DNA from 2 places in the Litorilinea aerophila genome. Region 2 is predicted to be linked to the other one. Evidence: riboswitches for the same ligand, from Rfam matches in the RefSeq annotation. Region 2 holds a riboswitch; the other holds the start of a gene.
The links. A riboswitch is a leader RNA that binds a small molecule or an ion and turns the genes downstream of it on or off. The one in region 2 is predicted to bind thiamine pyrophosphate.
Positions count from the first base shown of each region.

Region 1 (5,218 bases), on a different contig from region 2:
ATCAGCCCGGGGTGGATGGCCAGCTCGATGGATGCGCCGGGATCCGGCAGGCGCAGGACCGGCTCCCCGCCGTCGCTGGAGAGGCTGTAGGCCGGAAGCTCGAAGTGCAGCCGTTCCATGCCCTGGCTGCCGGCCACCTCCAGCTCGATGCCGTAGTGGCTGCCCCGGAACGATCGCCGCGTCAGCTTCCCCTCCAGCCGGAACGACCCCGGCAGCTCCCCTTGTCCAGGCCAGCGGGCCGCCTCCGGCCGGATCAGGAGGGTGTAGGATCCCGCGGCGCGGCCGGCTGCATCGGGCGGTGCGGGCAGTTCGCCCAAAGGCGTCCGCAGGCGTCCGTTGCCGGGCTGCTCCAGGGTGGCGGGAATCAGGTTGCGGAAGCCCAGGAAGCGGGCCACGAAGGGCGAGGCCGGGTGGGTGTAGACGGCTTCCGGCCGGCCCACCTGTTCGATGCGTCCCCGGTTCATCACCACCACCCGGTCGGCCAGGGCGAAGGCCTCTTCCTGGTCGTGGGTGACGTAGAGGGCCGTCACCCCCACCCGGGTCAGGATGCTGCGCAGCTCCACCATCAGCGCATCCCGCAGGGACTGGTCCAGGTTGCCCAGGGGCTCGTCCAGCATCAGGAGCCGTGGGTTGGGCGCCAGGCTGCGGGCCAGCGCCACCCGCTGCCGTTCCCCGCCGCTCAATTCGAAGATGGAGCGTTCGCCGTACCCCTCCAGGTTGACCAGGTCCAGCATCTCCGCCACCCGGCGTTGGATTTCCGCTGCCGGCCGGCGGGCCATGCGCAAGCCGAAGGCGATGTTCTCCGCCACAGACTTGTGGGGGAACAGGGCAAAGTCCTGGAACATGAAGCCGAAATGGCGCCGGTGTACGGGCAGCTCCCGCAGGTCCTGGCCCTTGAGCAGGATCTGCCCCGTGTCCGCGTCTTCCAGGCCGGCGATGACCCGCAGCAGGGTGGTCTTGCCGCAGCCGCTGGGCCCCAAGACACAGAGGATCTCCCCGGCGTAGACCTCCAGGTGGATATCCTGTAGGGCCACGGTGGTCTGGCCGTAGCGTTTGCTCACCCCGATCAGGGTGAGCATGGGCTGGGTGGTCGTGGTCATCGTCGTCAAAACTCGCCGATATCCTGGAAGCGGAAGCGTTCGATGGCCAGGAGCCCAGCGGCCGAGACCACCATCAGGATGGTGCTCATGGCCAGGGCCTGGCCGTAGTTGAGCAGGCCCGGCTGGCCCAGGGCCCGGTAGATGACCACCGGCATGGTGGGTACATCGGGCCGGCTGACCAGCAGGGTGGCGCCGAATTCCCCCAGGCTGATGGTGAACGCAAAGGTGGCGCTCACCAGGACGGCCCGGAAGAGGATGGGCACGTCCACCTCCCACCAGCCTCGCCACGGAGGCGCGCCCAGCACCGCCGCAGCCTCCCGCAGCCGCGGGTCCAACCCCCGCAGGGCCGGCAGAAAGGTGCGCACCACAAAGGGCGAGGCGATCAGGCTGTGGGCGATGGGAACCAGGGCCAGGGAGGTGCGCAGGGGACCCATGGAGATGATGTAGCCGAAGCCCAGGGTCACCGCGGAGGTGCCCAGGGGCAGCAGGAAGATGGGATCCAGCAGGGCGGTGACCCAGCTCCGGGGGCGGGCCAGGAGGTAGGCGCTGACGATGCCCAGAAAGAGGCTGAGCACCACGGTGGCCATGGCGAAGAGCAGGGAGTTGCGCACCGCGGTGAGGGGCGGCACGAAGAAGGCGCTCTGGCGGCGGTTGACGGCCAGCTCCCGGTAGTAGGCCAGGGTGAAACCCTCTCCGCCCAGGGTGAAGCTGCGCCAGGCCAGGGCCAGCAGGGGGGCCAACAGCAGGAGCAGGGTCACCACCAGGATCAGCCCCAGGCCGAGCCGCTGCCAGGTACCGGTCACCGGCCGGGCTGTCCGCTCCTGGGGGCGCATCTCCAGGGGCAGGCTGGCCCGGGCCTGGAGCCGGGTGTAGACAGCCATGATGGTGAAGGTGATGGCCATCTGCACCAGGCTCAGGAAGGCGGCCACCGGCAGGTTGAAGAGGCTCACTGCCTGCCGATAAATTTCCACCTCCAGGGTCGCATAGCGGAGTCCCCCCAGGATGAGGACCACCCCAAAGCTGGTGAAGCAGAAGAGAAAGACCAGCAGGCTGGCGGCCAGAATGCTGGGGGCCAGCAGGGGCAGGGTGATCTCCCGGAAGAGGCGCCAGCGGCTGGCGCCCAGCACCGCGGCTGCCTCTTCCAGGTGGGGGTTGAGGTGGGCCCAGAAGCCGCCCACCGTGCGGACGATGACGCTCACGTTGTAGAAGGCGTGGGCCAACAGGATGATCCAGACTGTCTGCAACAGGCGGATGGGCGGTTCATCCAGGTGGAACCACTCCTGGAGCCACTGGTTGAGCAGGCCGTTGTCGCCCACCAGGGTGATGAACGCGGTGGCCACCACCACCGTGGGCATGACAAAGGGGATGGTGGTCAGGGCCCGCAGCAGGCTCTTGCCCGGAAAGCGATAGCGGGCAAAGGGGTAGGCCACCGGCAAACCCAGGATCAGGGTCAGCCCGGTGGAGGCGGCTGCCTGCCAGGTGGTGAACCAGAGCACCTTCCAGAAGAAGGGCTGGCGCACCGTCTGCTCGATGCCGCGCAGGGTCCATGTTCCCTCCGGCCGGAAGCTGGTGGCCAGAATGTGGCCCAGGGGATAGAGGTAGAACCCGGCCAGAAAGAGCAGCGGCAGCGCGTAGAGCAGATAGAGGGGCAGCCGGCTGAGTTTTCGCACCCTACCGCAGCATCACGTTGGTCCAGGCTTCGATCCACCGTTCCCGGTTGGCGTCGATGGCCGCCGGATCCAGTTGGGCGGGCTCGGCCGGCTTCTCCGCAAAGCGCACAAAGACCTCCGGCAACTGGGCGTTGACGTTGGCCGGGTAGACGAACATCTGCAGGGGGATGTCCTCCTGGAAGGGCACATCCAGCATGAAGTCGATGAGCTTGCGGGCCTCCTCGGGGTGGGCCGCGCCCCGCAGCACGCCCACGAACTCGATCTGGCGGAAGGTGCCGCCCGGCGGCGAGATGTTGACGCTGGCCGGTTCGGTGCGCCCGTCGGTGGCGTAGACCACGTCCGCAGGGGGGCTGGTGCTGTAGCTCACCACCAGGGGACGGTCCCCGCTGCCACCGGAGCCCACGGTGAAGTGGTCGAAGTAGGCCTCGCTCCAGCCGTCGGTCACCAGCACGCCGTTCTCCTTCAGGGCCTGCCAGAAGTCCAGGTAGCCATCTTCACCGAAGTAGGCCACGGTGGTGAGCAGGAAGGCCAGGCCCGGCGAGGAGGTGGCGGGGTTTTGCACCACCAGCAGGTTGGCGTACTCCGGCTTGATGAGGTCCTCCAGGCTTTGGGGCAGGGGAATACCCCGTTCCTCAAACCAGGCCCGGTCTGCGTTGAGGTTCACGTAGCCATAGTCCACCGGCAGCAGGCGATTTTCCGGGTCCAGCTTCAGCTCGTCGTCGATCTGGTCCAGCAGGGGCGAGGTATAGGGCTCGAAGATGTCCGCATCCAGGGCCCGGCTCAGGAAGGTGTTGTCCACGCCGAAGAAGACATCCGCCAGGGGGGCATCCTTGCTCAAGATCACCTTGTTCAAGGCCTCCCCCGCGTCCCCCAGCTGGAGGAACTGCACCTGGATCTGGTTGCTCTCTTCGAACTGGGCCAGGACCTCCTCGCTGACGTTGAAGGAGTCGTGGCTGGCCAGCACCACGGTGGCCGGTTCGGCTTCGCTGGTGGACATGTTGGCCGGGGGTGCCACCGGCTGACAGGCTGCCACCAGGAGCAGGCTGCAGAGAAGCAGGAAGAAGGTTTTCCGGTTCATCAGGCCCTCCGTTTTGAATAAAACAGATTGATGCGCCAAGGCGGATAAAAAAACCTTACCCGATTGGGTAAGGTGAGTTTCCCAGGGAAAGTGGGCTATGGTTTCCTCCGCTGGCATTACCCAGATCAGGTCCATTGGGTCGGTGGCAGGTCGGCCACCCTCTCAGCCCGGCGCTTCCGAGCTCCCCGTCTGTGATGTCGGCCGCCAGGCTCAGAACCCGCGACCCTTCTGCGTTTCAGTCTAGCACACTCCGCTGAAATCGTCGAATTATCCCCCCACCTGTGGGGCCAGAGGTCCCCCGGGAGACATGGCCACCGCCCTGTAGGCGCAGCTCGCAGCTGCGCCTATGTCTCCGTCGCTTCACCCGCCTGAATCTGTGAAACCGTGCGGTCGGAGACCGCACCTACGGTTTGGTGACGGATCTGACAGAAGAATATGCCTTCATTCCCTATGCTGAATGTGGTATGATGGCAGGGAACGATGCCCCATTCGGGGGGGCGCCCTCGAATGAAATTGGTGGAAAGTGTTGGTAGGGAGTCGAAATATGCGCGCGTTTGTCCTGAGTGGTGGCGGAAATCTGGGTCCCCTTCAGGTGGGTGCGCTGCGGGCTCTGCTGGAACGGGACATCCGCCCCCAGATGCTGGTGGGCTGTTCGGCCGGCGCCCTCAACGCGGCGTTCCTGGCCCGGGAGCCCACCCTGGAACAGGTGGAACACCTGGCCGACATGTGGCGCCAGGTGACCCGACAGGATGTCTACCCCAACGGCCGGCTGAGCGTCCTCTGGCGCTTCCTGAGCGGCCAGGACAGCCTCTACGACAACCGCCGTTTCTATGCCTTCTTGCAGCGCATTGGCGTTAGCCCGGCCTGGACCTTCGGCCAGATCCAGGGCGCCAGGCTGTACGTCACGGCCACCAACCTCCGTACCGGCCAGCTCCATGTCTTTGGCGACGACCCCAACGACCGGGTTCTGGATGCCCTCATGGCCAGCACCGCCCTGACCCCGCTTCACCCGCCGTGGACAGTCAACGGCGAGCGGTACATTGACGGCGGAACGGTGACCCCTCTGCCCCTGCGGGTGGCCCTGGAGCGCGGGGTGCGGGAGATCTACTCCCTGCACATCGTCAGCGCACGGGAGGAAGAAGAAGAGCCCGGCCTGGTGCGCGGCGTGGTGGGGCTGCTCCGGCGCAGCGTGGCCACCATGTTACGCCTCCAGGCCCAACACGACCTGCTGCTGACAGAAGAGCGCCAGGGGAAGATTCGCCTGCACCACATCCGGCTCTCCACGCCCAACCCGCCCAAGGCCACCGACTTCAGCGGTGAGGAAGAGATGTTCGACCTGGGGTATCGGCAGGCGGTGGCCTACCTGGAGC
Region 1 covers NZ_VIGC02000041.1:38,097-43,314, forward strand. The annotation lists gene FKZ61_RS21785 (ABC transporter ATP-binding protein) at 1-1,100, opposite strand, end outside; gene FKZ61_RS21790 (ABC transporter permease) at 1,106-2,770, opposite strand; gene FKZ61_RS21795 (thiamine ABC transporter substrate-binding protein) at 2,772-3,767, opposite strand; TPP riboswitch at 3,934-4,046, opposite strand; gene FKZ61_RS21800 (patatin-like phospholipase family protein) at 4,393-5,218, shown strand, end outside.
Region 1: linked by a shared signal. The riboswitch ahead of FKZ61_RS21795 (thiamine ABC transporter substrate-binding protein) and the one ahead of cytX (putative hydroxymethylpyrimidine transporter CytX) in region 2 are both predicted to bind thiamine pyrophosphate.

Region 2 (5,218 bases):
CGGTCTGCTCCTGGTAGGGTTGGGGCTCGCCGTTCACGGTAATGGTTCTCTCCATCTTCTACCCTCGCTGAAAGCGCTGTAGCCCAAAGGGGCGAATGATCTCCGGCGTCTCGCCGGTGCGAATCAGGTGGCTGATGGCCTGGGCGGTGACCGGCGCCAGGAGAATGCCGTTGCGATAGTGGCCGGTGGCCAGGATCAACCCCTCCACCGGCGTAGTCCCCAGGATGGGCGCGTCGTCCCGGCTGCCCGGCCGCAGCCCGGCCCAGGTCTCGACGATGGGCAGCTCGTCGATGGCGGGCAGGGTCTCCCAGGCACGGCGCAGCAGGTTGTACACGCCGCCTGCGGTGAGCCGGGCGTCGAAGCCCTTCTCCTCCACGGTGGCGCCGATGAGCAGCCGGCCGTCCTCGCGGGGGACCAGGTAGACATCCCGCCCCCAGATCACGTGGCGCAGCAAGGGTGGGTCCGTGGGCATCTGCAGGGCGATCATCTGCCCCTTGACCGGACGTACCGGCGGCCGGGCCTCCGGTGGAAGCCCGGCCAACCCGGCCGACCAGGCGCCGGCCGCGATCACCACCACGGGCGCCGACAGGGTTTCCCCCGACTGCAGCCGGACGCCGCACACCCGGGGAGCGCTGTCGCCGGTTGTCACCAACACCTCGGCCACCTGGGTGCGTTCCCGCAGGGTGCCACCGGCGGCCAAAAAGGCCTTGCGCAGGGCCAGGATCACCTTGCGGTTGTCCACCTGGTGGTCCAGGGGGCTGTAGATGGCAGCCAACACGTGGCGGGTCAGGTGGGGTTCCCGCTGCCGGGCCTCCCGGCCAGAGAGCCAGCTCAGCTCCAGGCCCAGGCTGCGCTGGAACTCATACTGGAACTGGAGGCGCTCCGCCTGATCCCGGTCCACCGCCACGACCAGGGTGCCCTCCGTCCGATAGCCCACGTCGATGCCGCTGGCCTCCTGCAGTTCCCGGCTGAAGTCAGCCCAGCGGGCGCGGCTTTCCAGGAGCAGGGGCAGCAACGACTCCTCGCCGGGTTCTGCCTCCACCTGGGGAGCCAACATGCCGGCAGCGGCCCAGGTGGCTGCCGGCAAACTCCCGGGCCCCACCTCCCCCCGTTCCAGCACGGTCACCGGCTGGCCGGTCCGGGCCAGCTCCCAGCCGATACCCAGGCCACAGATCCCGCCGCCCACGATCAGAACATGCTCAGGCCGCTGCATGGCACGCGATCCTCCTCTTTTTCTATTTCCGTTTTTCTATTCCCGCCCGAGATGGGGACCGGCCAGCCGGGCCAGGAGCAGATAGAGCAGGAAGGCCACGGCAAAGCCGGGGATGGATGCGCCCAGCCAGGGCAGTCCCCGGGCGATGGCGTGATAGACCACCACGCCTACCAGCCAGGCGCCCACGCCCAACCAGTTGACGCCACCCCGATACCAGTACGGCCCTTCCTGCCGGTAGAGGGCGTCCACCTGCAGCCGCCGCCCGCGCACCACAAAGTAGTCCGCCGCCAGGATGCCGAAGAGGGGCACGAAGACCGACCCGATAAGGAGCAGGAAGTCGAAGTAGCGGCCCATGGTCAGGAAGGCGGCCAGGCCCAGGGAGACCAGGCCGATGATCACCACCAGCAGCCGCTGGCTCACCTGGGGGAAGACGTTTTGAATGGTCACCGCCGCGGAGTAGATGTCCGCGAAGGCGTTGTCCGTTTCATCCACCAGGATGACCAGCAGGGCCAGCGCGCCGCCGGTGAGGGCCATGATGGCCGTGGCCAGGTGTTCTGGCGTGGGCTCGCTCACCTGCAGGGTGAGGATAAAGAGCGCGCCCAGCCCATAGAACCAGATGTTGGCCAGGCCGTAGCCCAGGAAGGTTCCCCAGAAGGAGCCCCGGGAGCTGCGGGCAAAGCGGGTGAAGTCGCAGACCAGGGGCAGCCAGGAGATGGGCATGGCCACCACCAGGTCCACGCCCAGCCAGAAGGGCATGTCGCCGGTGCCCGGCTGCCGCCACAGCGCCCCCAGGTCGTACTGGGTGAAGAGGGCGTAGGTCATCCACAGGGTGACGCCGTAGACCAGCCAGACGCCGAACTTCTCCAGCCACTCCCGAACCACCACCAGCGGCCCGCCCAGGGCCAGCAGGATGCACCAGGCGGCGAAGATCACCAGCCACACGCCATAGCCCGAGACCCCCCACAGGGCCAGGCTAATGCGCTCGGCGGCCAGGGCCATGACCCAGAACTCGAACGCAGTCCAACCGATGAGCTGGATGAGGTTGAGGAGGCTGGGCAGGTAGGAGCCCCGGGTGCCCAGCACCGGCCGTAGCAGGACCATGGTGGGCACGGCGTGGTCGCTGCCGGCCACGCCGGTCAAGGCCAGCAGGAGGTTCCCCAACAGGGTGCCCAGCCCGATGGCCAGCAAGGCCTGGCCCAGGCTCAGGCCCGGCACCAGCAGCGCTCCGGCCTCCAGCACCAGCAGTCCTACCCCCAGGCTGGACCAGAGCACGAAGAAGTCCAGAAAACGGAGAATGCGGAAGTCGGGGGTGACGGGACGGATGCCCCACTCCGGAGGTGCCTGGAGTTTGGGCAAAAAGGTGCGTCCCACGGTTTGTTGTGATTCCATTGACGCTGCTCCTTTCCTGTGCATTCATGTTGCTGTTCATGCTCCAGGTAGCAGCGTTCAGGGAGTCGGGCACCTGCCCCGGTTGTCCAGGCGGAAGGTGGCCCGAACGGCGTTGGAGGAAGGCAAGGGGCTCTTCAGGTACGGGGCAACGAAAAACGCCACCCCGCAGGGTGGCGTCGCCTTCTCCAAAGCGAATCCGTTTCCCTGCGCTGGCATTACCCAGATCAGGTTCATGGGGTCGACCATGCAATGGTCCTCTCAGCCTGTGACCAGGCTCCCCCAACGGGTATGAACAACAGGTTCGGTTGGTATGGTGCGGAGGCTCAAACGACCACCGGAGGAAACCGCCAGGCTCCTCCGGCCGATATGTTTGAACCCGGATGCCGATACCGGTATGACCCTTTCAGTCTAGCAGCCTGGTTGCCGTGATGTCAAATTGTGGTGTCAAACTCGAAGGGAGAGGGCGCCGCCCCAAGGTGGCGGCAGAAGTCAACGGTATGGTCAATCATGGGGTTTCCTCAAGTCGTTGAACCGTTGGAACGTTCTAACGTTCCAACCACCCAGCGGCGGATCTCTGCGGCACAGGCAGCCACCGGGCGGTCGGTGGTGTCCAACAGGCGGACGGGCGGAGTCTGCCGGGGACCTTCCTGACGGAGCCAGCGGTTGAAGGCCACCTGTTGGTCGATGAAGGGGGCATTGCTACAGTTACGCCAGTCTGGCCGTGCCCGCAGCCGCTCGGCCAGCACCTGGTCGTCACAGACCAGGGCCAGGATGTGCAGCGCCGAAAAGTAGCGGGCTTCCACACAGGCGGTGAGATTGGCGGGCACGGCCAGGCCCGCGCCGGCCAGCAAGACGGGCCGCCCCGACTGGCCGATGTTCTTGCACAGCCGCAGCCAGAGGTTGGTGTACTTGGGCCACTGTTCCGGCGCGGCGAACTCATCCATCCAGAGGATGTCCGAATCCAGCACCACCACCTGGGGAAGCGTGTGGACCAAAGCGGCGACGAGGGTCGACTTGCCGCTGCCGGACGCGCCGCCCAGCACGAACAGGGGTTGCTGCAGGAAGGGGTGGCGGTGGCCACATTCGGGGCAGATGGCGTCGGGCCCGGCCGGATCCACCACCTTGTCCGCCCGGTACTGGCCACAGTTGATGCAGACGTTGAACATGGCGGGCTCCGTCAGTCGGCCTTTGCCAGGCGGAGGACCCGACACACCTGCCCCCACGCCGCGGCGGGATCTTCGCAGGCTTCGGTGGTGCCGATCTGGCCCTCCCACGCCCAGACATAGATGGCGTCGGGCCGGGCCTGAACCAGCCGCTGGCCCTGGTCGAAGATGCGCGGCTCCCGGCCAGCCTGCACCCGCCAGCACTGGAGCCATTCGTGGTGGACTTTGCCATGCTGTCGGGTCACATCCGTCATCTCCTGCAGCAGGGGCGTCATCTCGTCCAGGGGTCGATCGTTGTTGACCCAGTAGATGTCGGTGCCGATGTTGTCCAGGCTGTCGATGGCCGCGGCCGCGGCCCACATGGCCCGGTCCACCGGCATCAGACAACAGAGGGTCTCCAGGTGGGGATGGTGCGCCTTGCAGTAAGCGGCGATGGTGCGCACATAGTCGACGACGCAGCGCTGGCGAAACTCCTCCTGTAAGGGCTCGGGGGCGGCGGCCAGCTCTGCCCCGTCGTAGAGGGTGGCAAACTTCTCCCGACAGGCGGGACAGTAGCACGCCCGCAGGGGGGTGGGCTCGTCCACGAAGTAGCCGGCATAGCCCGCCTGGGCGATGATGTCGATCATCTCCTGGATGCGGGCCACCGACGTGGGATTCACGTAGCAGCCAGCCGGCCGGTGGCTGCCGTCGCGCCCCACCTGGAAGCACTCGGGGTGTTCCAGCAAAAACTGGCTGGAGCGGCCGCCGCCAAAGAGGTTCAGCGCGCCCCAGAAGATAGCCAGGGGACGCAGCCCGGCTTCCCGGGCGATGGAGGGGGTGAAGTGCACCTTGCCGGTGAAATGGACGAAGTCGTTCTCCTGCAGGCAGACCAACACGTCGTCGAGTTGTAACTCCTGCATGGCGCGCAGATCGGTCGCCAGGTGTTTGGGGTTGTGATGACCCATATAGGCCACGCCGGTTCGGATCATGGGGCCTCCAATTGGGGAAAGGGGATGGGAAATGGCTAGAACTGGGCTCCATTGTATCACCGCTACCTGGGGATAGGCTAGTGGGCGGTAGTACGTCCATCCACAGATGACGAGACGGGGGAAGGTCTCGCTGGGGCAGCAAATCCGTTCAAAGCGGATTCAAGCCAGGTGCCATCCGTGCCGTGGAGTGCGTTTTAACGCACCTGGGGTGTGCCAGCCGATGATTGAAATCATCGGCCCCAAGGCCGGCCACGATCTCATGCCACGGTCTCATGCAGAGCTCCCCAATGGGGCGGCTTCCGTGCCAGGGCCAATTTCTCCCTCGCGCAGAAATCGATGTACACTAGGGAAAACCTCCTTAAGTTCCCTGCAACCACCACATTCACACGGAACATCAATCACACTGAACATGCGGCCAAGGTGCTCCCTGTAGCCCTTGACCGTCCATCCGCCAAAGGAGGAGCACATGACCACCCCGCCCTTGC
Region 2 covers NZ_VIGC02000012.1:136,632-141,849, forward strand. The annotation lists gene thiS (sulfur carrier protein ThiS) at 1-55, opposite strand, end outside; gene thiO (glycine oxidase ThiO) at 59-1,213, opposite strand; gene cytX (putative hydroxymethylpyrimidine transporter CytX) at 1,250-2,602, opposite strand; TPP riboswitch at 2,787-2,893, opposite strand; gene FKZ61_RS11330 (AAA family ATPase) at 3,121-3,768, opposite strand; gene FKZ61_RS11335 (hypothetical protein) at 3,780-4,733, opposite strand; gene FKZ61_RS11340 (beta-galactosidase) at 5,200-5,218, shown strand, end outside.